DNA from 2 places in the Lysinibacillus sp. GW823-FHT06C08 genome. Region 1 is predicted to be linked to the other one. Evidence: riboswitches for the same ligand, from Rfam matches in the RefSeq annotation. Region 1 holds a riboswitch; the other holds the start of a gene.

The links. Region 1 has a riboswitch for S-adenosylmethionine ahead of AC1Q6O_RS00920 (MetQ/NlpA family ABC transporter substrate-binding protein). Riboswitches for the same ligand answer to the same signal wherever they lie in the genome.
Region 2: it holds a riboswitch for S-adenosylmethionine, as region 1 does, so the genes downstream of both, AC1Q6O_RS06740 (YezD family protein) here and AC1Q6O_RS00920 (MetQ/NlpA family ABC transporter substrate-binding protein) in region 1, are expected to answer to the same signal.

The regions. Positions count from the first base shown of each region.
Region 1 is NZ_JBXAHN010000001.1:190,162-206,496, forward strand. Features, by position in the region: gene AC1Q6O_RS00895 (CaiB/BaiF CoA transferase family protein) at 1-271, opposite strand, end outside; gene AC1Q6O_RS00900 (alpha-hydroxy acid oxidase) at 268-1,428, opposite strand; gene AC1Q6O_RS00905 (enoyl-CoA hydratase/isomerase family protein) at 1,443-2,222, opposite strand; gene AC1Q6O_RS00910 (methionine ABC transporter permease) at 2,236-2,898, opposite strand; gene AC1Q6O_RS00915 (methionine ABC transporter ATP-binding protein) at 2,891-3,916, opposite strand; gene AC1Q6O_RS00920 (MetQ/NlpA family ABC transporter substrate-binding protein) at 4,011-4,841, opposite strand; SAM riboswitch class I at 4,930-5,035, opposite strand; gene AC1Q6O_RS00925 (PPC domain-containing DNA-binding protein) at 5,158-5,661, shown strand; gene AC1Q6O_RS00930 (pyridoxal phosphate-dependent aminotransferase) at 5,710-6,873, opposite strand; gene AC1Q6O_RS00935 (carbon-nitrogen family hydrolase) at 6,970-7,764, shown strand; gene AC1Q6O_RS00940 (PucR family transcriptional regulator) at 7,811-9,379, opposite strand; gene AC1Q6O_RS00945 (amino acid permease) at 9,613-11,025, shown strand; gene AC1Q6O_RS00950 (CoA-acylating methylmalonate-semialdehyde dehydrogenase) at 11,050-12,582, shown strand; gene AC1Q6O_RS00955 (aspartate aminotransferase family protein) at 12,616-13,968, shown strand; gene AC1Q6O_RS00960 (glutathione ABC transporter substrate-binding protein) at 14,427-16,010, shown strand; gene nikB (nickel ABC transporter permease) at 16,081-16,335, shown strand, end outside.
Region 2 is NZ_JBXAHN010000001.1:1,424,311-1,440,645, reverse strand. Features, by position in the region: gene AC1Q6O_RS06765 (hydantoinase/oxoprolinase family protein) at 1-86, opposite strand, end outside; gene AC1Q6O_RS06760 (formate--tetrahydrofolate ligase) at 528-2,207, opposite strand; gene AC1Q6O_RS06755 (cold-shock protein) at 2,421-2,621, shown strand; gene AC1Q6O_RS06750 (VOC family protein) at 2,725-3,510, opposite strand; gene AC1Q6O_RS06745 (flavin reductase family protein) at 3,668-4,153, shown strand; gene AC1Q6O_RS06740 (YezD family protein) at 4,238-4,429, opposite strand; SAM riboswitch class I at 4,463-4,557, opposite strand; gene AC1Q6O_RS06735 (DUF418 domain-containing protein) at 4,728-5,822, opposite strand; gene AC1Q6O_RS06730 (TetR/AcrR family transcriptional regulator) at 5,806-6,414, opposite strand; gene AC1Q6O_RS06725 (phosphopantothenoylcysteine decarboxylase domain-containing protein) at 6,511-7,185, opposite strand; gene AC1Q6O_RS06720 (LysR family transcriptional regulator) at 7,260-8,138, opposite strand; gene AC1Q6O_RS06715 (DMT family transporter) at 8,273-9,172, shown strand; gene AC1Q6O_RS06710 (general stress protein) at 9,399-9,848, opposite strand; gene AC1Q6O_RS06705 (Dps family protein) at 10,044-10,484, opposite strand; gene pepF (oligoendopeptidase F) at 10,719-12,536, shown strand; gene AC1Q6O_RS06695 (SEC-C domain-containing protein) at 12,764-13,747, shown strand; gene AC1Q6O_RS06690 (zinc-finger domain-containing protein) at 13,816-14,007, opposite strand; gene AC1Q6O_RS06685 (ribonuclease HI family protein) at 14,199-14,591, shown strand; gene AC1Q6O_RS06680 (amino acid ABC transporter substrate-binding protein) at 14,849-15,646, shown strand; gene AC1Q6O_RS06675 (amino acid ABC transporter permease) at 15,712-16,335, shown strand, end outside.

The DNA.
Region 1 (16,335 bases):
CATCAACAGATTGGATAAGCTCTTTGAATAAAGCCAAGCCCTCTGGCGTTTTTAAATTTAGACATACACCCTTTTTATTGCGATTAACCATCATATACATATGACTTTCTTCATGAATGAACGGGCCCATTGCTCGGGTGTCGTCTCCATTTGGATATTTCTCGATTTTAATAACTTCTGCGCCCATATCCGCTAAGACCATTGTGCAATAAGGGCCCGCTAATACTTGTGATAAATCAACAACTTTTAATCCCTCTAATGCCTGTTTCATTTAACCTCAGTCCCATCATTTTTGACTAATGTAATCGTACGTAACCCTTCAACGGAGGTTGTCCCTGCTAGTGCAATGGAAACCTTTAATTCATCATAGATATTTGTCATTACTTTTTCGGCACCTTGTTGTCCCTCAAGGGCTAGGCCATAGACGAAGGGACGCCCAATTGCTACAGCATCTGCTCCTAAAGCAAGTGCTTTTAAGGCATCCATCCCGCGATATACACCACTATCTAAAATAATAGGGATTTGTCCATTGACAGCACTCACGATGGGGGGAAGGGCATCAAGTGAACCAATAACACCATCTAATTGTCGGCCGCCATGGTTCGATACGATAATACCGTCAATCCCATTTTCAAGGGCTAGCTTTGCATCTTCAGGATGTAAAATTCCCTTTAGTAATATAGGAAGATTTGTACGCCGTTTTAATTCACGAACATGTTCCCAATTGAGTGTAGGGTGGAAGACATTTTGCAAGACGCCTTGTACATACGATTCAAATGAATCATTAGGCAAAGAAGCCATAAAGACAGGATCATTTATGTAATTTCCTTTTGCGTAGCCTAGCTTTAATGGTGAAAATTGATTGCGTACATCTTCTTCTCGCCATCCAAGCATTACTGTATCGACTGTTAAAACAATAGCTTCAAAGCCTGCTGACTCTGCTCGTGCGGCCATACTAAATGCAATTTCTTCATTTGTAGACCAATACAATTGAAACCATTTTGTTGCTGAAGGGGCAGCTTCGGCAACATCTTCGAGTGCATAGGTGGAGACTGTGCTTTGAATATATGGCATATTTAATTGCTGGGCAGCGCGTACAGCGGCAAGTTCACCTTCCTCGTGAACCATTCCGTTCATGCCGACAGGGGCAAAGAGCAATGGCGTTGGGTATGTTTTCCCGAACAAATTAATGGTTGTATGAACGTTTGAAACATCATTTAAGAAGCGGGGAACAATGGAGTATTTTTCAAAAGCTGAACGATTATTACGTAATGTTTGTTCACCGCCAGCACCTGAGCGAATGTAGCCGAATGGCCCAGCTGGAATTTTTTCCGCTACTGCTTTTTCTAAATCAGCAAAGCAAATGGGGAAGGGGGCTTGGGCAGTGATATTTTTTAAGAGTAGGTCACCATCAGTTGTATTTGTCATCGTTACTACCTCACTTATTTATTGAAAATAGGCTTTCTTTTATTTAAAAAAGCTTGAATACCTTCGTTATAATCATCAGAACTAAATGAATCGAGAATCAATTGAGCCAGCTCATCACTCTCTGCATTTTCTCCATCCATTATAGCTTGAATTATTTTTTTACTACCTGCATTGGCAATAGATGATTTACTTAAAAGATGCTCAGCAAATTGCATAGTGGCATTTTCAATTTCCTGCGGCTCATGAAGGGCAGTAATCAAACCAATGCTTTTGCCTTCCTCTGCTGTAAAAATGTTTGCTGTGTATAAAATCTCTTTAGCCTTCGCGACACCAACAATATTAATAAGACGTTTAGTGCTTTCAAGATTATAGACAATCCCAATGTTGGCAGCGGTAATGCCAAGCTTACTCTTTGGTGTCGCCAATCTAAAGTCACAAGCATTGGCTAACTCTAAGCCGCCGCCAATCGCTAAGCCCTGAATCATGGCAATCGTAGGATGTGGGAATTTATAGAGGGCATCAATAGCCTTTAAAGCTAGATCATTATAGGCTTTAGCATTATCCGCAGCATAACGAATATCTAAAAACTCACTAATATCAGCACCTGAGGAAAAGGCGACTTCATTGACACCGCGCACAATTAATAGCTTGATAGACATATCTGTACGTAACTGTTCTAGCTCGTCTATGATCGCTTGGAACATTGCCCTCGATAAAGAATTTCGTTTGTCAGGACGGTTTAACACTAGCGTTGCGATATAGCCGTTTTTTTCTACATAAATCTCAGTTGACATGGATATCCTCCTCCTAGTCTTTCTTCAATTTGGCTGAAATGCGGTTACCTATGGATTGTATGCTTTGTACAAGGATGATTAAAATAAACACCGTTGCATACATGACATCTACCTCATAGCGTAAATGACCATAACGGTAAGCTAGGTCACCTAATCCGCCAGCACCAACCATTCCCGCCATTGCTGTTGCGCCAATCAATCCAATTGTAGCGATTGTTAAGCCTAAAATAATGGATGGGCGTGCTTCGCGTAATAATACATGCCAAATGATATGGCGACGTTTAATACCCATAGCTGTGTAGGCTTCGACAACGCCCGAATCAACTTCTAAAAGCGCTGACTCCATCAGTCGTGCAATATAAGGAGCCGTATAAACTACAAGCGGAACAATAACGCCTTTAACGCCAATCGTTGTACCGACGATAACCTTTGTAAAAGGTAAAATGAAGAATAGTAAGATGATGAATGGTACTGAACGGATAATATTGATGACTAGATTAAAAAATTGATAGAAAAATTTATTTTCAAAGGATTGACCAGGTCGTGTTAAAACAATTAAAAGGCCTAAAGGTATTCCAATTAAAATCGAAAAGAATAATGAAATTCCGACCATTTGAAATGTTTCGATAATTGCTTTGCCAATAACCTCTGACCAATCATTAAAGAAATTATTCATGGATCTCTCCTCCTAACTCTTCCACAGTAACGCCATTCTCTGCAAAATAGGTTAGCGCCTTTTGAACAATGTTGGGCTCTCCGTTTAAATGCACCACAATATTACCAACAATGCCGTTTTTTAATTCAATAATATTGGCTGTTAAAATGTTTGGTTGTACATCATATACTTTGCTCACTTCAGCTAATAATGGCTTACCAGTACTTTCTCCAAGAAATGTTAAACGAATGACGCTACCTGAAACATTTAACTGCTCAATAAGAGAAGGAGTTAAGTTACGTTGTGAAATGGTACTTAAGAACTTTCTTGTAGTAGGGTGTTGTGGTTTTGCAAAGAGCTCAATAGCCGTACCAAATTCAACTACTTTCCCTGCCTCTAGAACAGATACCTCATCACAAATTTTCTGAATGACATTCATTTCATGTGTAATCAGTAGGATTGTAATTCCTAATTCACGATTAATTTTTAACAATAGTTCAAGAATAGCCTCTGTAGTCTCAGGATCAAGCGCACTTGTTGCTTCATCACTAAGTAAAATTTCTGGCTCTTGCGCTAGAGCACGTGCAATTGCGACACGTTGCTTTTGTCCACCTGAAAGCTGATTAGGGTAGCTATCTAGCTTTTCTGTTAAACCTACAATTTCGGCATATTTAGCCACACGATTTTTGACTTCTGTTTCGTTATAACCAAGTAGCTTTAAGGGAACTGCAATATTGTTATAAACAGTTGCTGTCTTTAAGAGATTAAAATGTTGAAAAATCATACCAATCTTTTGTCGTGTTTGACGTAAGTCATGAAGTGAAAGGGTAGTAATATCCACATTGTCAATCAAGACTTTGCCTGCTGAAGGACGCTCTAGTAAATTAACACAACGAATCAGCGTACTTTTACCGGCACCACTATACCCAATTACACCATGAATTTGCCCTTTTTTTACATGAAGATTGATTCCATCCACAGCCTTAATACTGCCTTTTTTTGTCTTATATTCTTTTGAAATATTTTGTAATTGAATCATCAGATTGATTGCTCCTTTCTTAACTTCTAAAAAGCAAGAATCTGCGTGGTTTCCATAGTGGAAATTTGGCAGATTCTTTAGCTTATCGCACGTATTACCAGCTAGGGATTACAGAACCTTTGAATTCCTCTTCAATGAATTGGCGTACTTCATCAGATTGATAGGCCTCAATGAACTTTTTAATCGTTGGGTCGTTTTCATTTTCTGCACGAACGACAATGTAGTTCACATATGGAGAGTCAGTAGATTCTAAAAGAATAGAGTCCTCTTGCGGATTAATGCCAGCTTCCAGCGCAAAGTTAGTATTAATAGCAGCTACATCTACTTCACTAAGCTGCTTAGGAATTTGTGCAGCTTCTAATTCTATGAATTTTAAATTCTTTTTGTTTTCTTCCACGTCACGAACAGATGCTGTTAAGTCCGCTCCATCTTTTAATTTAATATAGCCTGCCTCTTGTAAAACAAAGAGAGCACGCGCTCCATTTGTTGGGTCATTCGGTAAGCCAAATGTTGCGCCTTCAGGAACATCATCCAATGATTTATATTTTTCAGAGTAAATACCCATTGGATTTAAAATTGTTTTGCCAACCGGTACTAAATCTGTATCGTGATCTTTATTAAATGTATCCAGGAAAGGCTTATGCTGATAGCTGTTTGCATCAAGATCTCCTTCTGCTAAGGATGTATTTGGTAAAACATAATCAGAAAATGATTTTAGTTCTACTTCTAGACCTTTTTCCTTTGCAACTTTAGCAGCTACCTCTGCAATTTGCTCATGAGGTCCTGAAGTGACACCCACAACAATTTTATTTTCATCGATAGCTTCGCCTTTTCCTTTGCTATCATCTTTAGAGCCACAGCCCGCTAGTGCTGCTACTAATGTAAGACTTGCTAAACCTACTAAAAATTTATTTTTCTTCTTCATGAAAACTACCTCCAAAAATTGTTTTATCGGTTTTTGAAAATAAAAAAAACTCTCTTACAAATTAAGAGAGGCTCATGAAAAAAGTCCTCTCTTATCTATCAAACGAATTTCGTTTGCAGGATTTAGCACCTTCCTTTATAAAAGGAGGTTGCCGAGCTTCATAGGGCCAGTCCCTCAGCTACTCTTGATAAGAGATTCATATTATATTTTTGTATTTCCGATAGAACTAATATAATTTATAGGGTATAGTAAGTCAATAAATATTTTTGAAATTTTTTATATTGTTATAATATTTTGTCGTGAAGGAGGGAGAAGATTGTCCGTAAGAGTTAATTATGGCATAGGTTCATTTGGTAAGGTGATTAGTGCACGTCTTCTCATGGGAACAGACATCATTGAAGGAATTGAGGCACTTTGTGAAGAGAATAAAATTGAATCAGCAACCATTATTAGTTGTATTGGTAGTTTTCAAAAAAGTAGCTTTGTTTATTTAGTACCTGATGAAACTTCCCACATTAAAGTTCGATTTAGTGATGTGGTTGAGAAAGAGGGGCCACTCGAGTTTATCCAAGGTTCAGGAGTTGTTTGTAAGCGTGATGCACAATATGAAACGCATTTCCATGGTTCCATGAGCGATCAATGGGGAGTGGTTTCAGGCGGTCATTTTATAAAGGGCGGAAATATCGTCATAACAGCAGATGTAGTGCTGGCAGAAGTTCAAGGCATTCAGCATATCCGTCAGTTGGATGATGAAACAGGTCACGTACAATTTTATCCATTAGAACATGGGTTAGATCTTCCAAGGAAAATTGAAAAATAGTAAGTCCTGTAGCTAGCGAAAGCTACAGGACTCCATTTTGTTCCATGTTTAAAATAATTTTAATTGCTCAATTCTATGCATGGCTTCTCGTAACCGTTCCTCGCTTACAAGCAAGCCAATGCGCACATAGCCTTCCCCATATTGACCAAAGCCATTTCCTGCGGCTACCGCAATATCAGCTTTGTCGAGCAAAATATCGGCAAATTGTTCACTAGTAAAACCTAATGGGACAGAGAGCCAGGCAAAGAAGGTGCCCTTTGGTGCCGTTACTTGCCATCCGATTCTATGAGCTTCTTCGATTAGAACATTTCGACGACGCTCATAGGTAGCTCTTAGCTCATCTGCACATTCCTGTGAAGATGTAAGGGCAACAGCTGCTGCTTGTTGAATAGCAGGAAATTGACTACAAAACAAATGATCTTGAATAAGATTAATCGCGGCAATCAAATCAGCATTACCAACAGCAAAGCCTATGCGCCAACCTGCCATATTATAAGTCTTTGATAATGTGTACATTTCGATTCCAACTTCTTTTGCACCATTGGTCTGTAAGAAACTAATAGGTTTATTGCCATCAAATCCAATTGCACCATAAGCAAAATCATGTGATACGATGATATTATGCTCTTTAGCAAAACGAATGGTTTCTTCAAAAAATTCAAGTGTAGCTGTACCACCCGTAGGATTATTTGGGTAATTTAAGTAAAGTAACTTTGCTTTCTCCTTAACTTCTTTAGATAGGGCATCATAATCAGGTAAGAAATTATTTTCAGCAAAAAGTGGCATCACTTCAAAATTAACATCACCTAATACAACACCAGATAAGTAGTCTGGATAGCCCGGGTCTGGTAATAGCATAGTATCGCCTGGATTTAACACAGCCAAAGGTAGCTCAACAAGACCAATTTTTGTGCCACCAAGAATCGCTACTTCAGTATCAGGATCAATCTCCACATCATATTCCCGTTTATAAAAGTCGGCAGCCGCTTGACGTAATTCGGCGATACCACGAAAAGGTGAATATTTGTGGTTTTGAGGATTTTCAGCTGCTTCCTGCAATGCTTGAATGATATGAGTAGGCGTAGGTTGGTCGGGATTTCCTTGCCCGAGATTAATCACATCACGACCTTCTTCCAGGGCATTGTTTACTTTTTGGACAAGCGCTGCAAAAAATTGAGTGGGTAATTGCTGTAGTTTTTTAGAGAATTCCATGCATGATCACCTTTTTCAGAATATAATAATTATTATTGAAGAATATGAAGCAAATAGTAGTACTTTTTTTGTTAATTGTCTAGAGGAGGAATGAATATGAAAATCGGTTGTATTCAGTTAAACGTTGGCTTCGGCAAAGTAGAAGAAAATTTTATACGGGCAGAGGACAAGATTCGTGAAGCCGCAAAACTAGGGGCAGAAATTATTGTGCTTCCAGAAATGTGGAATACGGGCTACGCACTAGAGAAGCTACCAGAATTGGCGGATGTTAACGGTGAGCGTACAAAGGCATTTTTAGCTAACTTAGCGAAGGAACTTAGTGTACATATTGTCGGTGGCTCCGTTTCAATAAAAAAGGACGACAAGTTTTACAATACGATGTATACATTTGATAACAATGGATTACTTGTTGGGGAATATAACAAAGCCCATCTTTTCCGTTTAATGGACGAGCATCTTTACTTAGAAGCTGGAGATGATATGAATCGATTCGCGCTAGGACCTATTGAGGCGGCTGGTGTCATTTGCTATGATATTCGTTTCCCTGAATGGTTACGTGCGCATGCCCTCCGAGGAGCGAAGGTGCTGTTTGTACCAGCTCAATGGCCGACGCCTAGAATTGATCATTGGAAAACATTGCTGCAAGCACGAGCGATTGAAAACCAATGCTTTGTTATAGCAGTTAACCGTATTTCGAGAAAAGTAGAAAACTTTAATGGGCAATCGATGATTATTCAGCCATGGGGTGAAGTGCTTTGGGTTGGTGCTGAAGAAGAGGAAATAGCAGTAATTGATGTGGATTTCTCCATTGTTGATGAAGTACGTGGAAGAATTCCTGTATACGATGATCGTCGACCAGGACTTTATCAAGATGTTGTGGTGAAAGGATAATGAGATGGCACGTTGAAGGGGGAGAGCTCTTGAACGTGCCTATTTTTTAACTCTTGTCATCAATTAAGGAATTTGCAAGGAGCATAAATTCCAGTGTGATGCGATTATGACCCTTCATGAAATTTTCTCCGAGTAAACTTTCAAGCTTTTTTAAGCGGTGATACAGTGTTTGACGAACAATAAACAATTGGTTAGCCGTTTGCTGCTTGGAGCCGTTTGATTGTAAATAGACTTGTAAGGTTTCAAGAAGCTTGCTGTTATATTTTTCATCGTACTCAATAACTGGCTGTAAATAGTCGTTTATAACCTCCTTTAAATTCACCTGCATTTGTAATTTATAGATTAAATGATACAAATGCAAATCATCATAAAAGAACGAGGAAGTTTGCACTTTGCGGCAAATATATAATGTTTCTAATGCAGTTTGATAGCTTTTGGAGATTTCTTGTACATCAGCTACAACTTTACCAACCGCTATTTGAAACCCTTGAGTTTGCTGTTTTTTATAAAAATCAGTTTTGGGCAGTGAGGTAAAGATGCTATTTAGTATTTCTCGAATCGCTCGACAATCTTTTGTATGAAGTAAAATAAAAATGACATAGCTTTTTCTTTCGAATAAAAATGGGATAAAGCCATGCTGTTCAAAGAGATTACGATAATAAAGTTTACTATAGACAATATCCTCCTGCGCTTTCATTACTGTATTGGGAGTGGCCAAAACAAAGACAGCCCCACTAGATTGTGAATAGTTAGTATAGTGAGAAACGATAAATTTATAGATTTCCTCCTTGTTCAGTTTTTGGTCGATCCAATCAGCTAAAATCGAAGCGTCCTCAATATTCTTTTTCTCCTCAATATAGAACTCTCGCATTAATAATTGCGCTAATGCTGTTGCTGTACGGTCTAAAATTAATAATTCAAACTCTGAGAATAGGCCATCTTCACGAAAAATCGTTAAATCTGCATAATGTTGATCAAAAATAAAGATGGGCTCATGTTTAAATTGCTGAGCATATTTATTCAAAGCTAATAATTGCTGACGGTTACTTTTTGTCATGTTGGGAAAAAAGATAGGTTCCCGTCCCTTAATGGAAAACATAATTTGTGTTTTCAATTCGTTATACATATTTTGTAAAATATCATCCGTGTTTTGTCCTAAGACCGTATTTTTATTTAAAGTTTGTGAGTAGGATTCTAGTGTCGAAACCATTAAATATTGCTGATTAATAATTTGACTGTGTAAATCCTGTGTAATGCGAACAAAAGGAACCGCTTCATGAAAAACAATAATCGGGAACTGATGACGATTTGCAATAGCAAGTATTGCTTCTGGAACTGCTTGAATAGAAGAGCCATACTCAATACAAAGGGCAGCACAATTTTTATCGATTAAAGATTCAATAAACGTCATAAAATCTTCGATGCCATGTTGAAGACTGATCCCCGTTGTTAACACCAGCTCTTCTCCAACTAAAAAATTATCTACATGGACTATTTCAAGAACATGTGCCCACTTAACGATTCTTAATAGCCCCTCATGACCTGCAACTACCTCTGCATTCTGAAAGTATTTATTTTCTAACACATGAAGTACTTTAAGTTGGAATTGGCTCAATATAGCTCCTCCTTTTGAAACATCTTCCACGTTTTATATATCTATTATTTCTCTTTCATGTTACTAAATAGCTGTAAATTTAGGTAAGTTAATATTTTGAGAATATTTAGTCTATTTTACATTATGTTTAAAACAATTGTATAGAAATTTACAGTTTGTCTATTACTTCAACGATATGAAACATGTAAGATTTTTGTAAGCGATAATCCAATCTAATAAAAGAGGTGTCAGATATGGAGCAACAAACGCATTTACAAAGAGGATTAAAGAAACGGCATATGACGATGATCGCAATAGCGGGTGTAATTGGGGCTGGCTTATTTATGGGCAGTGGCTCAGTCATTAACTTGGCGGGTCCAGGAGCAATTTTATCGTATATATTTGCAGGAATTATCGTCATCTTAGTGATGCGTATGCTAGGTGAGATGGCGGCTGTCAATCCAACGAGTGGGTCGTTTGCACATTATGCCCATGAAGCAATTGGTCCATGGGCAGGCTTTATGATTGGCTGGCTGTATTGGTTTTTCTGGGTCATAGCTATTGCATTAGAGGCGACGGCAGCAGCGGCCATTATTCAATATTGGTATGACGGAATTCCTTTATGGCTCTTAAGTTTACTTTTAACCGTAGCACTCACTTTAACAAATGTTCTTTCTGTAAAAGCCTTTGGCGAATTTGAATATTGGTTCTCTCTTATTAAGGTTGCAAGTATAGTAGTTTTTTTAGGTTTAGGCGCGTTCATTATTTTTGGTATAGCCCCAAACTTTAACGCTGTCGGTCTGACAAATCTAGTTGAGCAGGGTGGATTTTTACCAAACGGCTTTGGCGCTGTACTAATGGGTGTTGTCATTGTTATTTTTTCCTTTATGGGGACAGAGATTGTCGCTATCGCTGCTGGTGAGTCAGACGAACCGTTAGCAGCTGTAACAAAAGCTACCAATTCGATTACTTGGCGCATTTTAATTTTCTATGTGGGTTCAATAGCTGTTGTTGTGACGTTATTGCCTTGGCACTCCTCTGATATTTTAACAAGTCCTTATGTAGCAGTGTTGGATTATATTGGTATTCCTGCCGCCGCACAAATCATGAATTTTGTTGTTTTAACAGCTGTGTTATCGTGTTTAAATTCTGCACTTTATGCAACATCACGAATGGTATTTTCTTTAGCAGAGAAGGGCGAGGCACCAAAAGCCTTTTTGAAATTAAATAAAAATGGTGCACCTGTGAATGCTATTTTAGCCGCAACATTTTTCTCTTATATTGCCGTTATTATGAATTATGTTTCACCAGATAAAGTATTTATGTTTTTACTAAGCTCTTGTAGTGCTATTACTTTAATTCTTTATTTAATTATCGCCTTTTCACAATTGAGAATGCGTAGAAAGATTGAACGCGAAAATCCTGAGCTATTAAAGGTGAAGATGTGGCTATTCCCGTATCTAACGTATTTCACAATAGTAGCTACAACTGCCTTATTAATAGCCATGTTCTTTATTGAGTCTATGCGCTCACAAATTCTATTTACATGTGTTGTCGTTGCCGTGGTAATGATTTTTTATTTACTTACGCAAAGGAATAAGGTGATAAAACAGGTCGATGAATCAAGCTCTATTTTTAGCAAAGACGAATTTGATTTTGAACAATAATCCCATATAAGGAGAGGTTAAATGATGACAGTACAACAAAAAATGAAAACGCTAACACATTTTATCAAGGGGGAAGAGGTAGCTGGTACTAGTGGAAGATTTTCAGATGTGTATAATCCAACAACAGGTGAAACGATAGCGAGAGTCCCACTTGCTTCAAAAGACGAAGTACAGCAGGCCATTCAACATGCTAAGGAAGCCTTTCCTGCATGGAAAAAGGTGTCCATTGGGAAGAGGGTTGAGGTTTTACATCGATTCCGTCAATTGTTAGTAACAAAACAGGAAGAACTTATTGAAGTGATTTGTCAGGAAAGCGGGAAAACTAAAGAGGATGCCAAGGGCGAAATTATTCGAGGGATTGAATCGGTAGATATGGCGATTAGTGCCCCACAATTGCTAAAAGGGGAGTATTCCGTCAATGTAGGTGGCAATATTAATGCTTTTTCTGCCAAATCACCACTCGGTGTAGTGGCAACGATTGCGCCTTTTAATTTCCCTGTTATGGTCCCTTTAGCTATTACAAGTATGGCTGTGGCAGTAGGGAATGCTGTTATTTTAAAACCATCTGAACGTGTTCCTCATTCTGCATTATTTTTAAGTCAATTATGGAAAGAGGCGGGACTTCCTGATGGTATTTGGACAGTAGTGAATGGCGATAAAGAAGCGGTCAATGAGCTTCTAGAAAACAAAGAGATTCAAGCCATTTCCTTTGTAGGCTCTACGCCAGTAGCCGAATATATTTATCAAACGGGAACAAAGCATAATAAACGTGTGGCTGCTTTTGGTGGTGGTAAGAACTTTATGATTGTTATGCCAGATGCCAACTTGGAACAAACTGCGAACGCCTTTTTAGGTGCGGCGTACGGGGCAGCATCACAGCGCTGTATGGCGATTTCTGGAGCGCTTGTTGTTGGTCAAGATACAGAGCAACGTTTTACAGACATATTGAAGCATAAGATTTCACAGCTAAAGGTAGGTCCTTATACAGAAGAAGATGTCGATTTCGGCCCAGTTATTACCCAACAATCGAAAGAAACGATTATCAGCTATATTGATGGTGCTGTTACTGAAGGGGCAAATCTTGTCATTGACGGACGAAACCCTAAAGTATGTGAAACATCTAATGGTTTTTATATTGGGCCAACACTCCTCAATAATATTACGCCTGATATGACCATCTTTAAAGAGGAGGTCTTTGGTCCAGCACGTATAGTAGTGCGCGTGGAGACATTACAAGAAGCTATTGATTTAATTAATGACCATGAACTTGGTAATGGTGTAACGATGTTTACAAGCAGTGGTGCAGCAGCTCGTAAATTCCAAGAAGAGATTGAAGTGGGCATGGTAGGGGTTAACGTACCAATTCCAATTCCTGTCGGCTACCATAATTTCGGCGGGTGGAAGCGTTCTAAGTTTGGTGAAGGGTATATGTTTGGTCCAGATCAAGCGAGATTCTTTACAAAGGCGAAAACAATCTCGGAGCGTTGGCCGGATGAAACGGAAGATGCAACAAGCTCCTTTGCCTTCCCAAGTAATAACGATGCAACAAAAAGCTAACCTACTAAAAAATAAATGAGAGGGTGTTCAGCAATGACACAGACCAATCTTAAAAGTGATGTTTTAACAAAGGATGAGCGATATGTATGGCATTCAATGAAACCCTACAATCCACAAGCAACATATGTAGTGGAAAAATCAGATGGTGCAAGAATAATAGATACGGATGGCGTCGAATATATTGATGCCATGGCTGGGCTATGGTGTGTAAATGTCGGTTATGGACGTAAGGAACTGGCAGATGCCGCACATGAGCAAATGATGAAAAATGCCTATGCACCATTATCGCAGGGACATTTACCAGCCGTACAGCTAGCTGAAAAACTAAATGACTTGCTTGGTGGGGAGTACGTTATTTTCTTCTCTAATAGCGGATCAGAAGCGAATGAAACAGCTTTTAAAATAGCGCGACAATATCACCAGCAAAAAGGGCAAAGCTCCCGCTATAAGATTGTCTCTCGCTACCGCGCCTACCATGGAAATTCCTTTGGGGCATTAGCAGCAACAGGGCAAGCGGAACGGAAATATAAATACGAGCCACTATCTCCCGGCTTTATCCATGTTGCACCGCCTGATCAATATCGTGAACATGAAGATGATGCTGTTGCGCCATTAGATTTAGCGAGCGTAAGGGCTGTCGATAAAACGATGACATGGGAACTGAGTGATACGATTGCAGCCATGATTTTAGAGCCAATTATTACAGGTGGCGGTGTCATCATGCCTCCCGAAAACTATTTAAAAGGCATAGAGGAAGTGTGCAAAAAGCATGGAGCTTTAATGATAGTGGATGAAGTTATTTGTGGCTTTGGTCGAACAGGCAAGCCATTTGGATTTATGAATTATGGTGTGAAACCAGATATTATTACAATGGCTAAAGGGATTACGAGCGCATACTTACCATTATCAGCAACTGCCGTAAAGCGTGAGATTTATGAGGCTTTCACTGGCACAGATGCCTATGGCTATTTCCGCCATGTCAATACTTTTGGCGGCTCTCCAGTAGCATGTGCAGTTGCATTAAAAAATATTGAGATTCTAGAGCAAGAAGTGTTGTTCGACCGCTCCAAGGAAATGGGGAAGGCTACATTACAAATATTGCAAGAAAATTTACAGGATCATACGAATGTAGGAGATGTGCGGGGCAGAGGTTTATTAATTGGGATTGAATTAGTAGTAGATAAAGTCTCGAAAGAACCTTTACCAGTGGAGAAGGTAAATGCTGTTATTGCCGCATGCAAAGAACAAGGGGTGATCATTGGGAAAAATGGGGCAACAGTAGCGGGCTTTAATAATGTTCTGACACTATCACCACCACTTAATATTATTCAAGAGGATCTTCAGCGTATACTTGATGTGGTCGTAGAGAGTATAAGAAAGCTGTAATACATGATGTTGGTTCTAAAGGCCTTGAAGGAAGGGCTTTTAGAACCTTTTTAAACAACTAGAAATGAATGCTCGGTAAAAATAATTATTAAATTTATAAAAATAATGCTGGAAAAAAAGTGAACTGTAGTTTATAGTTGTTAAAAAATAATAAATTTTCTGATAATTATGCATCGAAAGTGTCCTTGATCCTGGAAGGGGATATTTTTTTAATTACTTATTTTCAGCAGTGGAATAAATAAATCTTGTCGGTTGAACTATAGTTTCTGATGAAAAGCAATTGTGAAGTTGAGAAAGCAATGTCTTCCTTTGAATTGTCTTATCGTAATGAAAGTATAGTTTATTTTTTTGCCTATTTATTTTCATCAGTGGAGAAAATAAATAATTTTAGTAATTATATTTCTTAATGAAGCCATTAGGAGGTATTATTATATATTTTTACAAAGGGAGTAGATGAGATGAATTATGTTAAAAAATTGGTTTTTGTAATTCTATGTACATTGCTTTTAGCAGCATGCGCAGAGAAAGACAATTCTAACGCATCAAACACTGGGGAAAAATCTACTACAGATTCAGGTAAAGCTAGTTCAAAAAATGAATTGGTCATCGCTGTAAATGAAAACTTTATTTCTATGGATCCACATAACACAGGAGATACCAATTCGGGTTCAGTGCAGGAGACGATGTTAGAGGGGTTACTGGGCTTCGATGCGGATGGACAAATAATTAAGGTGCTTGCAGAAGATTATACAATCAGTGAAGACGCACTGGAGTATACATTTAAGCTGCAAGAAGGGGTCACTTTCCATGACGGGGAGCAGTTTAATGCAGAGGCTGTAAAAGCCAATATTGAACGAATTATGAATGATGAAAGCTTACGCCTCTATTCACGTGGTTTTAGCTTAATCAGTCATGTTGAAATACTAGGAGACTATGACATTAAAGTGACTTTAAAAGAACCGTATGGACCGATGATTACACGATTCGGAGTGGCCAAAATGATTAGTCCCAAAATGATTAAAGAAAATGTAGCAGATATTCCTAAGCAGCCTGTCGGAACAGGTCCTTATCAATTTGTTGAATGGGTACAAGGAGATCATTTAACCATTGAAAAATTTGATGGCTATTGGGGTGGCGGTGACCGTGTATCTAAAATTACGTATAAACCAGTCCCAGAAAACGGATCTCGGGTGGCGATGTTAAAAGCTGGGGATGCACAGGTTATCTATCCTGTACCTGCTCAAAATATCGATGAGCTTTCTAACCATAAAGATGTAGAAGTTAATAAAGTTCCTTCAACAATTGCTCATTATGTTTCCTTAAATACGTATAAAAAACCGTTGAATGATAGTAAGGTTCGACAAGCATTTAATTATGCGGTGGACAAAGAAGCTTATTTAAAGGTTGTTAATGCAGGTCTAGGCTTACCGCTAGACTCCATTATTCCTTCCAAAACAGTTTATTATAAACAGCAAAAAATGTATGAGCACAATATAGAAAAAGCAAAGGCCTTGTTGGCTGAGGCTGGATATCCTGATGGCTTCGATATTGAAATCTGGGGAAATACGAACTCGGATACGATGAAGGGAATGCAGTTTATCCAACAGCAGTTAGGACAAATCGGTGTCAAAGTTGCGATTAAATCTATGGAAGAGGGTACTTTGTCAGATGAGATTTACGGGGCTCAAACACCAGATGATGCAAAATTACAAATGTGGTATGTGAGCTGGTCAGCCTATGCTTCTGATATAACAAATGCGACAAAACCACTTTTCCATAGTGTATCATTCCCGCCAAATGGTGCGAACACAGCCTATTATCATAACACTGAGGCAGATCAAATAATGGATGAGGCTAACTCCATTTCAGATGTAGACCGCCAAGCTGAGCTCTATGAAAAATTACAGGAAATCGTTTACCAAGATACACCTTGGATTTTCTTAGGGGTAGATGAGGTTGTATATGGTGTACGTTCAAATGTCAGCGGTGTATTAGTAAATCCAACAGGTGGGCTGGATGTGAAGAATGCAAAAATTGAGTAAAGCTACTCAATATAAAAGGAATTGATATAGGTCAATTCCTTTTCTACAAAATAGAAAGGAGGAGCTCGTCATGTGGAAATATACAGCAAGAAGAATTGTTGAAATGATACCGATTTTAATTGTTATTTCAATATTAACGTTTTTATTTATTCATTTCATACCAGGAGATCCTGCGCGATTAGTAGCGGGTAAGGATGCCACGATCGAGGATGTTGAAAACGTACGTCATGAATTGGGTCTTGATAAGCCTATTTTAAAACAGTATGTAGACTATATGAAAAATCTAATGACGGGTGAACTTGGCACGTCCTTAACAACAGGTCTA
Region 2 (16,335 bases), 1.2 Mb from region 1:
TGCCCCTTGTCAAAATGAAGATTTCCTTTCTCATCTGTATAAACTAGGTCGGTAAAAGTACCGCCAATATCTGTTGCGATTTTCAAGACTCCATCCCTCCGTGTCCCTATAATCGGAACAGTGTTCCGAATTAGAATTAAGTAAATTATATTTAAAATAAAAAGAAAATTCAATGTATTTTTTAAATAAAAATTCATTTGACAATTGCTTCTCTTTGTAAAAATCCGCTTTTTCCTTCCAATAACAGAGAACTATTGATAAAAAATACCAAACACATTTATATAAGGAAGCTTCTCGAGTTTTTAATCGCATGAAAAAAAATCCTAGTTTTCAACTAGAATCGTAAATTTTCTAAAAAAAAATGGCGATGATGAATGTTTCGACAGGTTATCAAGTATAGAAGGAAGATATCAGAATCCTTTTTAGTGGCATTTGAGGAAGGAGATGTTAAAATGACTAGGCTTTTAAATCAGCTAAAAAATAAAAAAAGCTGCACCTCTGTTAAAGGGCAGCTTTTCAACATTTATTTAGAACAATCCTACCGCATGTCCGTCATTATCGACATTCATGCGTAAAGCTGCAGGAGCTTTTGGTAGTCCTGGCATTGTCATAATATCGCCTGTCAGACAAACTAAGAAACCAGCACCAAGCTTTGGAATCACCTCACGAATTGTGACCGTGAAGCCTTCTGGACGTCCAAGTAAGCTAGGCTGATCGGATAAAGAGTATTGCGTTTTCGCCATACAAATTGGTAGAGAATCCCAGCCAAATTTTTCAATTTGAGCCATTTGTTTTTTAGCTTGGTCTGTGAATTGAACATCTTTTCCACCATATACCTTTTGTACAATGGTACGCACTTTTTCTTCAATGGACTCTGTTACATCGTATAATGGTGAGAAGTTGTTTTCTTCTTCCAACACAGCTAGTACTTGTTCAGCTAAGGCTACTCCACCTTTACCGCCCTCTTCCCAGACATTTGTTCGGGCAATACGTACATGATTTTCTTGGCACCAGTTTAGAACGGCCTCTAGCTCTGCCTCTGTGTCTGTAATGAAACGATTTAATGCAATAATCGGTTCAACATCAAATGTACGTACCGTGTCGACGTGTTTAGCTAAATTTTCAATCCCTTGGAGCAGGGCTTCCACATTTTCACCGACAAGTGATGTTTTTGGAACACCACCATGCATTTTTAGTGCACGAATCGTTGCTACGATCACAACGGCACTTGGCTTAAAGCCTGCTTTACGAGCTTTAATGTTCATGAACTTTTCAGCACCTAAATCAGAGCCGAAGCCTGCTTCTGTCACCACAATATCAGCTAGCTTACGAGCAGTTTGTGTCGCCATAATGGAATTACAGCCATGGGCAATATTAGCAAATGGACCACCATGTATAATAGCTGGTGTCCCTTCTAATGTTTGTACTAAGTTTGGCTTAAAGGCATCCTTCAATAATAATGTTAAGGCACCCTCTACCTGTAAATCACGCACAAAAACAGGCTCGCGCTCAAATGTGTAGCCAATTACAATGCTAGCGATGCGCTCCCGTAAATCCTCAATGCTTGTTGCTAAACAGAACACTGCCATAATTTCGGAGGCAACCGTAATATCAAAGCCGTCTTCACGTGGCATGCCTTGAACAGGCCCTCCTAATCCGACAATCACTTTCCGTAATGAACGATCATTCAAGTCCATCACACGTTTCCAAATAATACGTCGTGGATCAATGTTTAAGACATTCCCTTGGTGGATATGATTATCAATAAATGCGGATAAAGCATTATTGGCTGTTGTTATCGCGTGAAGGTCACCAGTGAAGTGTAAGTTAATATCCTCCATTGGTACTACCTGTGCATAGCCTCCGCCTGTTGCGCCACCTTTTACGCCCATTACTGGACCAAGAGATGGTTCACGTAAAGCTACCATCACTTTCTTATTTAATTGATGAAGGGCATCAGCTAGTCCTACAGTCACAGTCGACTTCCCTTCACCTGCTGGGGTTGGACTAATAGCTGACACTAATACAACCTTTGCGTCCTCACCTTGAGCTGTAATTTTTAATGGGTCTATCTTCGCTTTGTAGCGGCCATACTGCTCAAGTGCATCCTCTGGAATACCTGCAGCATTGGCAATTTCCGTAATAGGTTTGATCACTGCTTGACTCGCGATTTCTAAATCTGTTAATGGTTGATTTTTCGTTGTCATTTGGCATCCTACTTTCTATGTTGTTCATTTCCATTATAGTCTTAATTGTGAAAAAAAAGAAAGTCAGATATGCTAGCATTCCGACAATCAATTGACATTTTTGTTCAATTCATGTATGTTCTAAGAGAAAATGCATTTTTTTCACATTTTCTCATTGATAGCACGACTTCTTTAACTTTATCTTACTTTCAAGCGCATTGGAGGCGAATGCTTATGCAACATGGGATCGTAAAGTGGTTCAATAATGAAAAGGGTTATGGCTTTATTGAATGTGATGATGGAGAAGATGTATTTGTACATTTTACGGGCATCCAGGAGGAAGGCTTCCGTACACTTGAAGAAGGTCAAAAGGTTTCATTTGATGTTGTGGAAGGCAATCGCGGCCCGCAAGCATCAAATGTTGTAAAATTATAAGCTAGAATATAGTAAGTGGATGAAGTATTTGAAAATGGCTCAATCCACTTTTTGCATGTTTGCACATAAAAATCCACTTCAACGATTGAAGTGGATTTTTAATTTATTTATTAATCCAATAAAAAGCACCTGGACACACTAATGTTTCCTTTGTTCGGTGTGGATCCTTTAATGTTACACCGATTGGCCCTTCTTTTAAATGACCGAGCGTCATGCTAGATGCTGAGGCTTCCTCATAAAAATCCAAGCGCATATTCGCTAGCTGTAGAGACATAAACTGCTCATGCTGCTCAAACTCGGGTAGTTGTAATACTTTCTGCCAAAGCTGCACCGTCTCCTCCACATCCTTGACAAAAAACTGAATGGATTCCATTGTAATGGCTTGTTTTTCATCAATCGCGCCACTAGCCTTTAATTGAGCCAAACGCTCCTCATCTCCATCTGCCCATTCAATTAAGAAAGGAAAATCCACTGAAAGGCCAGGTCTGCCAAAATGCAATAGCTTCCATTCGATTATCGTGCCGTCTGGTCTTGTGCGGCTACAAGCATCGGGACCATATACTTCATAGCCCAATGCACGCAATCGTTGACCATCGTCTTCAATATTTTTGGTGCGCAAGGCAATTCGTGAAAATCCTTGGCGCTCACGATCACGTTTAAACGTATAATGTAGGGAATATGGGTACAGGGCCGCTTGCTCAAATAAATCACGATCATAAATAGCGATTTGTTCAATATAGCTTAAGCCAAAATAACTTAGCGTATTGTAAGTCCCCCACATCGTGTGTTGACCACCGTTCACTGTATGGACATTTCGTTTATTGAAGAAAACCTTTATATTTTCCGGTGATTCTACTTGATGTACCAGATGATCAAAATATAAAGTCATGGCAATTCCCCTTTCTTTCCCCCATTAGCTTTACCTGGATGTGTAATTGATTTAATATTTACTTAAGAAAAGGAGTTACTATATGGTATGAAAAAAGTGCAATTTACCTACTAACTCCGTTAACTAATTTATTACTAACTATAAAGAGGTGATTTGAATGACAGATCATGTTGCTGCTTTTAAATTGGCATTAGGTAACTATCCTACAGGTGTAACAGTTGTTACAGCTTGTCATGAAACGAATCCAATTGGCTTAACCGTCAATTCTTTTGCATCTGTTTCTATTGATCCACTACTTATTTTATGGTCACTTGATAAAAAATCTCAGCTCCATCCTTACTTTATGAGTGCGGAAAAATTCGCTGTCAATATTTTAGCAAGTGATCAAGAGCAATTATGTACATTATTTGCAAGTAAAGTCCCAGATCGCTTTGCTCAAGCAAAATGGTCTACTTCTTCTTTAGGACTACCGATTTTACATGATACAGCAGCTATTTTACAATGTAAATCCTTTCAGCAAATAGATGCAGGTGATCATACTATTTTTATTGGCCAGGTGCTAGATATTACAAACTCTCAAAAGGAGCCCCTTCTCTATCATCGCCGTCATATCGGTCAGATTCCAAAAAGCTTCTATAGCTAATTGCCATAAAAAAAGGGCCACTTGTAAGCAACGGAAACCATGCTTATTGGTGGCCTTTTCACATCGTTCAACTGAAATGATCCTTTATTTCTTCTGAGGAAATCTCTGCTTTTCAAGCCTATTAATTTGAACAATTACACCATCCTGAATCGTAATATGCACTTCACCAAATTCAAGATTTTGAATGGCCTTTGCAATAGCCTCTAATTTCTTATCTTCTACCTTTGCCGACTGAGCCATACGATACACCCCTTCTTTTTCATCCTTGTTGTACAAAAGAGGCCAATGCATCAAACTGATTGATAGCCCCTCCTATCTCTCAGATACATCGGTTGGAAGTGGCACCTATGTTTCGGTTGCCGAGGCTTCATTGGGCCAAGTCCCTCCACCTATCTTGATAAGAGTACTGCGTTTCTTGAAAATAATTCTATAATTCTGTAATAAGATTGTCAATATAAAATATTAGAAAACCTAGCTGAATACTTTGTAATGATTATTTTAGATTAGAAAACTATCTATATCTAAAGTATTTTATGCCTAATCAACGAGAAATAGATGGCAATCCATTAATTTATTACGAACTCCATTTCCTCATCAAGAATTCAAGGGGACCTCGACGATGTTTAGCTCTCCACCAGACAGAAACAAGCACACATCCTACAAAGTAACAGCAGGCATATAGCATGGAAAAGGTAAGCGTCTGATTCTCCAACTTTTGGCAAACAATTAATATTCCAATCCCAATAAAAACATGGCCGACATAATGCGTTAAAGACAATTGTCCCGTAAAGATCAAAGCTTCAATTACTTTATTTTTACATGTCTCAACAAGATAGATGGAGCCCACGATAAGGACAATTGCCGACGCTGAGTTAGATAGAACATACATCATATTCGGTGGAATCGGTCCCGTATCAAATAAATACAATGCACTCTCTACATCTAATAAATGGATCGTTGTCATCTTAATAAATATCGTTGAAAAAGTCTCCGTCATTATGACTAGCAATAAGCCCATCACCAATAAGATTTTTCGTAATGAACGATTAGTTAAATCTAATGTGCCGATTACCATGCCAATTAGAAAGAAACAAATCCAGGGAAATAGTGGATGATAGCCATTAAACATCAAATTTCTTATAAATCCTGCCGGTGTCCAAAAATCAAGATACTCTAGTAATACATATGTTGGATGCCACCCAGCGAAGTAATTAAATTGAATTTGGAGCCATTGTGAAAGGATGAGGATGACACCGATTATGAACATCATCATTTTCTTGGATTGGGCAATCAAACATGCGGCAACAAACATATACACGCCATAATAATGTAAGATATCTCCTGTCCAGCCTACTGCATATAGGACTATTCCTATCACGAATAACAAAAACGACCTCTTCCACAAAGTAAGTCGATTCTTACGAAGAAGTATTGGGTCCTTAGTCTCTCTAGCCTGACGAGTCATTAAAGCTGTTCCTATTCCTGCTAGCATGACAAATACGGCCGAGGCACGCCCCTCAAATAGATTTTGTAAGGCCATCAACCATGTTGAACCATTCGTTGTAGAACCCGTTATGACTCCAAAATTGACAATGAACATACCAAACATGGCGAGAGCTCTTGCAAAATCAAGACCTTCAATGCGCCGATTATCATCTCTTATTGCCATCTTCGCCTCCTTGGATAACACTATGCACAGCCTCCTTCCAAATAGCTCTGTAGTCCAATTGGTTACCTGTTAACATGAAATTACCGATATTATCATAGACCAAGGCTAGCATCTGTGCCTTTGCTTCTATAGTGGGAGTATCCTCTAGAACCCCTAGCTCCACGCCATATTGTAGGACTTCCACAAAGCTTGTTAAAAAGCTGGTTTCTAGCTCTACTAATTGTTTCTTATAGCTTTCATCGCGAGCTGCTAATAGTACATATTGGTTAAATATTTTATTAAAATAAGGATCCTTGCCCTGCGCCTCAATAGACTTATAGCCCAGCTCGAGTACTTCCTCCTTGAAATTAACGCGAGAAAGCTCTTTATAATCCACAGCGACATCTTGTTGAATTACTTTATACAGTTCATCAAATAAGTAAGTGATTAATTGATCCTTTGATTGAAAATAATAATAAATGGCTGGTTTTGATATACCGACCTCTGCAGCAATCATGGCTAAGCTTGTTTTTTCAAACCCTTTTTCTGCAAACATCACATAAGCAACTTCTATAATCTTTTGAAAAGTTTGTTCCTTATTCCCCATCATCATTCTCCTTTTTTACCGACCGTTAAGTAAATATTAAATGATACTCCTCTTTTAGACAAGAAAAAACTGTGTAGAAATATTTCTCTACACAGTTCATATTTATTGATGTTGTAAATATATCATTAAAGCTTCGGCTGTTTTTTGCTTGCCCATTACTTTCATAGGCAGTCCATCAGCAGGTACAATCCAATGGGGCTCGTCCCCGCCATATAAAGATTGAGAGCTATTGGCTACCATCAATTGAGCATGAGCTGTTTCCATTCGCAGTCGTGCACGTGCTAATAAAAACTCCTCGTCATCGGTCGCTTCTAGCTTAAACCCTACTAGCGTCACATTCGGTTGCCAGCCTTTAATTTGCCCTAAGACTTTTGGCGCCTTTTTAAAATGAATAATAGGTGGCTCATCGGAAGGCATTTTCCCCGCTTCCTCCATCAAATTGCCTGATTGATCATATACTTTATCGATGACCCAATCGGAGCCAGCCGCAGCCATAATAACGATATCTACATGTTCTTGTTGGACAGCATGACGAACCTTTTCTCCTAAATCCTCAATACCTTCAAATCTAATCAATTTCATTTGATCGTGATTCACTGGAAGCTGTGCAAAATAACCATGCATATATACTACATTAGCACCAGCAGCGAGTGCCGCCTCCGCTAAATAACAGCCCATTGTCCCTTTTGATAAATTCGTATGCCCTCGTACACGATCCCATTTTTCAAGTGTTCCCCCACTTGTAATGAGTACGGTTTTACCTTGTAATGTCCCCATCCACTCACCTATTTTCTAAAATATATACACCTACTATTTTACCGTAATGCAAGGATAGGCTTCAATAGATTCCATCATAGTGCATTTTTTTGTTCCATTAACCATGCACTTAAAATTTCCGCAAATTTCTTCGTTACAGGTGATGCATTATGCTTCATCGCAATCCCAATCGTACGGTAGGCACCTTGCTTCAGAGGAATCGCTCTTAAGGTAGGCGGCAAAGTCTGAATGACCAATTGGGGTAAAATACTAATCCCAAGTTGATGAGAAATCATGGAAACAATGCCGACCTCCTCTGAAAGCTCAAAGCGAATATTGGGCTTCACATGATATTGTTCCAACAAAACTTTGACATCATTGGTCCCTTTATAGGAAGTCATAATAAAAGGCATATCTTCCAAATCAACAATATCGATCTCAGACTTATTAAATAGTGGACTTTGATCTGAAACGATACATAATAAAGGGTCCTGCTGTAATTCCGTATACTGATATTGCTCAGATTTTTGACCATTTAAAAAACCAGCCTCTATTTCCCCACTGAGTAGCCATTGTTCAATTTCATAATAATCACCCTCGCGTAATTCCACCTGTATTCCAGGAAACTGATTATCCATAATCCTAATAATTTCTGGCATCCAATTGGAAGATATACTTGAAATAACGCCAATACGCACGTTTCCTCTTGTTACTCCATGAATATGTGCTGCCTCTTGTTGCAATAATTCCTGTGCGTCTAAAACCTGACGCATCGCCCTTAGCATGGTTTGCCCCTCACTTGTCAGTGTGACACCCACTCTACTTCGATGTATGAGCGCAAATCCAAAATCTTTTTCTAAACTTGACACGGCGTGACTGACAGCAGACTGAGTTAGTCCGAGTGCATCTGCTGCTTTTGTAAAGCTTGCTACCTCTGCTACCTTTGTTAAAATCTCATATTTCACTAAGCTCATCAGCAATACCTCTACATACATGAATTTTTTTAATCCTAATCATTATAAACATTCGTTTTACTAATCTCAACACAAGATATATAGTAATTTTTAGTATAAAAACTGTTTTAGTACACAGATGGTAGGTGAACATAATGAGTATCCAAGGAAAAGCAAATGTATTGATGGTTATTGTCACAATGTTTTGGGGACTATCTTATACCTTTATGGTCATGGGGCTTGAAACATTGGCTGTTTATAATGTGGTGGCATTGCGTTGTATCATCGCATTTTTAGTAGCAGGGCTTATTTTTTATAAACGGATGATTAAGGTAAATGGTAAGACTTTAAAATATGCAGCTATCCAAGGATTTTTATTATTCATTGTGTTCGCATTAAGCTTATTTGGCTTACAGTCCACGTCAGTTTCAAATGCAGGCTTTATTTTAAGTCTAACGGTTGTATTAGTGCCGATTTTCAGTAGCTTTATTGATAAAAAATTACCTTCCAGAGCCGTCAGCTTTGCAATTATTTGTACGATGATTGGTATAACAGTATTAACGGCGCAAGGTTCATTCTCCTTCCATAAAGGAGATTTGTTAGTAGCAATCGCTGCTCTATGCTATTCTATTTATTTACTTTTAAACAGTTCATTTACACGGAATGTGGAATCTATTTCATACGGCATTTACCAATTAGGCTTCGCTGGCATTTATGCGCTAATCCTAACATTATTATTGGAAACACCGACGTTACCAAATAATACGACATCCTGGATTGCTATTTTAGGTCTTGGAATCATTTGTAGTGCGTTTTGCTTCGTTGGTCAAACTGTTGCACAACAGTATACTTCTGCTACACATACAGGTCTAATTTTTTCCCTAGAACCTATATTTGCAGCAATGTTTGCGATGATGTTCATCGGTGAAGGATTGACAGTGAAACTCGTTATTGGTGGTAGCTTTATTTTGATTGGTAATTTATTTGCTCAATTAGAGCATTTCCATGTATTGCGCTTTATTAAAAAAGATGCACCAGAAAAAGTAATTCATTAAAAAACAGAGTGATCCACAATGATCACTCTGTTCAAACTATGGGCAACAGCCATTTTTAGTAATACACTAGCTACTAGGGTGTACGCTTTCTGCGGGCGGGGTCGAGCTTTACTTTATTTTATTGTCAAATTGTCAAAGAAAAAAGACTGTAGACAAACTCAAAATTCATTGAGAGTTTGTCTACAGTCTGAACAGAGTGATTCACAATGATCAAACTGTTTTCCTTTTATAAAAATCTTCTAAGTTGCTCAGCCTCATTCAGGCGTTCTTGTCTTAAACGCTCTTCCTGCTCAGCAGCTGTTTCCGGGTGTTGTGATTGTAGCGTATCATAATCATCATCCCGTTCTGCAAATAATACGATACTCCCCTGCTCTACAAGATGAGCATAGTAAGCGATTTGCCCCTCGGAAAGATTAAAGCGTTTTAATCCTTCTGTTACAGCAGAATCACCTGTAAACCAAGATTTAAATTGGTCCACCCAGTTACCAGCCTCATGTGTGTGGACATCATCATCCCATTTCACATCCTCCAACTGCTGGGAGTCTTTCGCAATAATATGGATATCCTCTTTATGGAAACCTTCTGTTCGCATATTTTCTAGAATATGAAGCATTTCGTCCCTTGTATGGGCCACCTCAATTTTTGGATTTTGTTCATTCATCATGTTCATGTTCATGTTCAATTCCTCCTAATTTGTATGGCTTACTAAATAATTACCCTGACTATGGGGAAACAAACTCTTTTTGCCGCTTCGTTACCAAACTGTAATAAATGTTACTATGCTTTTATACAAGTCCTCTTTTTGTCATAAAGAGATAAAAAACCTAAAAAAAAAGCATCCCCAAATTGTCTGGGAATGCTTGTAAACCGTTTATTTGTCGAGGAAGGCTTTTAACATCCAAGTATGCTTTTCAAGGGATTGGTACATCGCATTCAGTAAATCCTCTGTACGGTCATCCCCTTCCTCTGCTGCTAGCTCCATTGTGGAATTCAACGCTTTCATAAGCTTTTGGAAATCCGAAATCGTCGTTGCTACCATTTCCTCCGTCGACTCATTTCCTGTTGCTTCCTCTACATAGGATAGCTCTAGATGTTCTTTTAAAGTCGCAACAGGCTTGCCATCCTTCGAAAGAATGCGTTCTGCAATTTCATCTAAATTCAACGTTGTTTCATTATACAATTCTTCAAATTTTGCATGCAGTGTAAAGAATGCAGGCCCTGTGACATACCAATGATAATTGTGCAGCTTTGTATAAAGTACTGACCATGTTGATACTAGCTTATTTAATTGTTTGTTTAAGTTTTGTGTCATAATTACTTCTCCTCCAATGTGTCAATTGTTCTAGCCTTTAGTATGCGTTACAAATGATGTTGGCTATACACATATTGTTCCCGTCTAGCAATATTTCAAACATACTCCTACTTACTGGATTAAAAAACAGGACTCTTTTCTTTAAGAATATTTCAACTATTCTATTAAATTATTTCACTTTCCGAAATAGTTTCGTTATAATGAAATCACTTATATGTAAAGGGGTGTTTATAAATGGAAGTTTTACCATTACGAAAAGATGTTGCAGTAGAAGAAACGTGGGATTTAACTGATTTACTGAAAAATGATGCAGATTTTGAACCTATTTTAGCGCAGCTTGTAGAGGAGGCTCTTAGCTTTGAACAAACGTATCAAGGCTCCATTACAGATGCGCAAAAAGTTATTGATGTATTAACGGCTTTCGAAAATTTGCAAAAAAGTATCGTTCCAATTGGTACGTATGCGAGCTTAAACCTACAGGTAGATCGAACGGATGATGTAGCCCAAATGCGTGCTGCAAAATTTGGTACAGCTATCGGTAAAATAAGCAGTGCCTTATCATTCGTACGGAGTGAATTACTTACTTTGGATGAAGGGGTACTACAAGAAGCAGCAACATTAAGCCCTCTTTACAAACATTATTTAGAGGAATTATTAAAACGGAAACCTCATCAGCTACATCCAGAAGTTGAAAAAACGCTTGCTGCCTTTAGTTCTACTTTTGATGCGCCATACGAAACATATAATACGACGAAATTAGTAGATATGAATTTTGGTGAATTTGAAGCAGATGGTGAAAGGCATCCGTTAAGCTTTGTCCTTTATGAAAATAATTGGGAGTTTGAGGCCAATACAGAAGTGCGCCGTGCTGCCTTTAAAGCTTTTTCAAGCAAGTTGAGTGATTATCAACATACAACAGCACAAGTTTATAACACACATATTCAACAAGAAAAAACAATGGCGGATCTACGAGGCTTTGATTCCATTTTTGATTATTTACTATTCGATCAAGATGTCGATCGCTCCCTTTATAATCGCCAAATCGATTTGATTTCAAAAGAGCTTGCCCCACATATGCGTCGATATGCAAAATTAATTCAAAAAGCGAATGGCATTGAGCACATGACATTTGCAGATTTGAAAATCGCTTTAGATTCTGCCTATGATCCAAAATTATCGATGGACGAAGCGAAGGAATATGTTGATAAATCATTAGCGGTTATGGGTGAAGACTACAATCACCTAATGGACAGAGCCTTCAAGGAACGTTGGATCGACTTTGCACCAAATAAAGGGAAATCTACAGGGGCATTCTGTTCAAGTCCTTATGGTAGTCACCCATATATTTTAATGTCATGGAATGAACGTATGAATGAAGTCTTTACCCTCGTTCATGAGCTTGGTCATGCAGGACATTTTGCGAATACGTATGCGCATCAATCCTATTTTAACAGTCGCCCTTCCCTATACTTTATTGAAGCACCATCTACTATGAATGAAATGCTGCTAGCGAATTATTTATTAACGCATAATGAAGATGTGCGCTTTAAGCGTTGGGTGATTTCAAATATTGTTTCTAAAACGTATTATCATAACTTTGTCACACACTTACTTGAAGCCGCGTACCAACGAAAAGTATATGAATTGGTGGACGCTGGTGAGTCTGTCAATGCGAATATTTTAAACCAGTTAAAACGTTCGGTGCTAGAAGAATTCTGGGGTGATGCAGTGGATATTACGGAAGGTGCTGAACTGACGTGGATGCGTCAGCCTCATTATTATATGGGCCTTTACCCATACACTTATAGTGCGGGCTTAACTATTTCAACACAAGTATCTCAGCGCATTTTAAAAGAAGGTGATGCAGCTGTTGAAGAATGGTTAGCTGTCCTGCAGGCTGGTGGAACAAAATCCCCTGTGGAATTAGCACAAATGGCAGGCGTTGATATTACAACGGATCAACCACTTCGAGATACGATTGCCTATATTGGTCATTTGGTAGACGAGCTTGAGCGCCTCACACTGGAAATTGAGGCTGTGCAACAATCATAAAATTTCTAGAAAACGGTTCTGTGCTTGCAACGTACAGATCGTTTTCTTTTTTTAGTTCTAAGTGAAAACGTGCATACATATACTTGAATTAGGGCGTCCCTCCACACTTTTTAGATATTTCAAAATAGACAATCATTTTTCTTCATACAAAAGTACCGTTATTATTAATAGTACACAAATTATTTAGCAATATACGATTAACAATTGTCAAAGGAAGTGTTCTAATTATGGTAAAACGTAATGATCCATGCCCATGCGGTAGCGGCAAAAAATATAAAAAATGTTGTGAAGGTAAACAACAAGTAACAGTGGAAACAGTACAAATCGAAGAATTAGAGCGTGTGCTACAAACATTTTACTTAGAGTATCCTGAGCGTAAAGATGTTCGTGCTTATATCGAGCATGTAGGCACATGGCAACCTAAATTAGAGAGCGTGCTACAGCGTGAGCTGATTGAAGCCATCGCTTTAGACGACTTTTTCTTCCATCAAGAGCCATCTATTTGGAAAAGTTATTTAAAGAAAACGAAGAAAAAAGCAGTTAGACCTTCTACAGTAAAAGTACTGGAAGACTGGTCTCACCCTACATTATTTATCGGTACGGTAACTGTTGTTGAGGAAAAATATTTTAAAGCTAGCCATTTACTTACAAATGAAGAGCTTTATATTCGTCGTGAAAATAATAAACCAATTCCGGAAGGCATGCATGTCTTTGCCTTTATTTTACCGGATGGAACGAAGAAATTGACACATTATTTAGCTGTGTCTACATTGATTTTCTTCCCTGAGGACCATTTAAAAGTATTTGAAGAATTCAAGAAAAACTTTGAAGCATCCGAGAAAAAGGTTGGAGCTTTCTTAAAAGAAGAACATCTTGCATTCTGGGAATTACTTGTCTCCAACGGCTATAAAGGGGAAGAATTCACTAATTTTGAAAGCACAGTCCTTACACAAGTAAAAGAATTCTTAGAGCAAAATGATCGTGAAACAGCTCCAATACTTGAGCTATTAGAGGACTATTTAATAGAAGGACAACCTACTGCGCGCAAAGAGGCGGCTATTGCTGCTGGTGCAATTCGTTATGGCCAGGAAAAAGAGCTCTTTGAATCTCTTTCTATGACGGTAAAAGAAATTGCCGCAACTTTTGATATTTCCGCTTCTTCACTTACAAAGTATTACCAAGATTTAACTAGCTATGTCGAAACAAAATAAAACCTAAAAAAGAAGCTACATTTATTAGCATTTGCTGATAAGTGTAGCTTTTTCTAAACGGTGCCTATTTATTTACTGTAAACTTTCAAAAGCTCTTCACCTAAAAACTGTAGCTTTTCTCCAATTGAACAAGCTTCAATACAGAAGCGATGAGCTCCTGGTTTACCACGTTCTTTACGTAATTGCTGAATGACTAAGCAATCTGCGCAATACGTATCATGCAGTTCGTCTATATCCTTCATAACCGTCACTTTATCCATGTGAACTCTCGCTCCTTTCACGTCCAAAATTCACTTCCTACTATTATGAAGCGTTCATTTTGAACAAGCAACTATTTTGTTTATCCACTTCAGCAATTTTTTTCAAGCACATCACGACTAGCACATAGGTGTTTTACAGCGTATCCATGTTGTACAATTATATGGAAGTCAAATAGTAAAGTAGGGATGATATGTTAGAGGTTTATATAGATGCTGCTAGTGCAGGTAACCCTGGTCCAAGTGGCATTGGTATATTTATTAAAGGAGAGGGTCAACATATACAAATTAGTGAGTATATCGGGCTAACAAATAATCATATTGCTGAATTTACTGCTTTAGTCCGGGGACTCGAGGAAGCACAAAAGCTTAATTCTACACTTGTTTCCGTTCGCTCTGATTCTAAAATCGTTGTCGCTTCTATGGAAAAAGAATATGTGAAAAACGAGGAATTTAAACCTTTTCTGGAAAAAGCATTATGGCTCGCCAACACCTTCGATTTATTTTTTATTAAATGGGTGCCTGATTCTCAAAACAAAGCTGCTGATGCCTTGGCACGAAAAGCTATACAAAACAATAATCATTAACCAATGCATGCCACAGGACTGTTTACTATAACAGTCCCTTTTCTTTCCCCTTCTATTCAGATACTTACTATCTCCTGTTCCATTATTTTTATGAAATCAATTTTCTTACAAAGATCATACTAAATTAGCTATAAAATGCATAAAATTTTCTGATTAATCCAAAACGATATTGACATCCATTAGCCTCGGTGATATCCTTTAACACATTAGTAGTTTAGCAAACGAAAGCGATAGATTTATATAGGGGGAAATAAAGGATGAAACGTATAATCACTTTAGTTATGATGCTAACAACTGTAATTGTTTTAGCAGCATGTGGCACATCAAAAGAAAAATCAGCAGAGAAAGACCAATCTTCAGCTGATCAAGAAACCATCATTATTGGTATTGACGATAAATTTGCACCAATGGGCTTCCGTGATGATAAAAATGAAATCGTGGGATTCGATATAGATTTAGCACGTGCGGCAGCTGAGCATATGGGCGTAGAAGCTGAATTCCAACCAATCGACTGGAAAACGAAAGAGGCTGAATTACTCAGTGGACGTATTGATTTAATTTGGAACGGTTATACCATTACAGATGAGCGCAAAGAAAAAGTATTATTTACAAAGCCTTATCTTGAAAACTCTCAAGTGGTTATGACAAAAGCAGATTCTAAGATTATTAAATTAAATGATTTAGCAGGCAAAGAAGTAGGCATTCAATCTCTTTCTTCTGCTGCAGATGCATTAAATGGTAACCCTATCCATAAAGAAGTGAAAACCATTACAGAATTCTCGGATAACGTTTTAGCTTTATCAGACTTAAAAACAGGTCGTGTTGATGCCGTCGTAATTGATGCTGTTGTAGCAGAATATTACATGACACAAGAGCCTGATACATTTAAATTATTAGAGGAATCACTTGCTCCCGAACAATACGGTATTGGTGTAAAACCAGGGAACGAAGCATTATTGGAAAAACTGCAAGCTGCATTTGACAAAATGAATGAAGATGGTACAGCAGCTGACATTTCAACAAAATGGTTCGGTGAGGATAAAGTTTTAAAATAAGGACAGGATATTTATTGTAAGAGTTTCCTCTGCGAAACTCTTACTCTTTTTGGAGGGACATCACTATGGCAGATTACTGGCAAACTATGATATGGCCGATGCTAGAAGGCGCGAAAATGACAGTTATACTGTTTTTCATCGCCATTCTTATATCGATTCCATTTGGCTTTTTACTAACACTCGCAGTGAAAAGTCGTATTAAACCACTTTCTTGGCTTGCACATACGTATATTTATATCATGCGTGGTACGCCACTATTACTACAATTATTATTAATTTGCTTTGGTCTACCTATGCTGCCAGTAATCGGTGAATATTTAGTATTGGATCGTTTTGTAGCCGCATGTCTTGGCTTTATTTTAAATTACGCTGCCTACTTTGCTGAAATTTTTCGTGGTGGTTTACTCGCCATCGATAAAGGACAATATGAGGCAGCACAAGTACTCGGTTTATCAAAATGGCAAACAACAACACGTGTCATTTTGCCACAAATGTTTCGCGTAGCATTACCAGCTTTATCGAATGAATCGGTTACGCTAATTAAGGACACAGCCCTGCTCTATGCTGTAGCTGTTCCAGAATTGCTACATTTTGCACAAACAGCCGTCAATCGTGACTTTACGATTGTACCTTTCTTTATTGCTGGTGCTATTTATTTAATCATGACGCTGATCTTGACCGTATTCTTT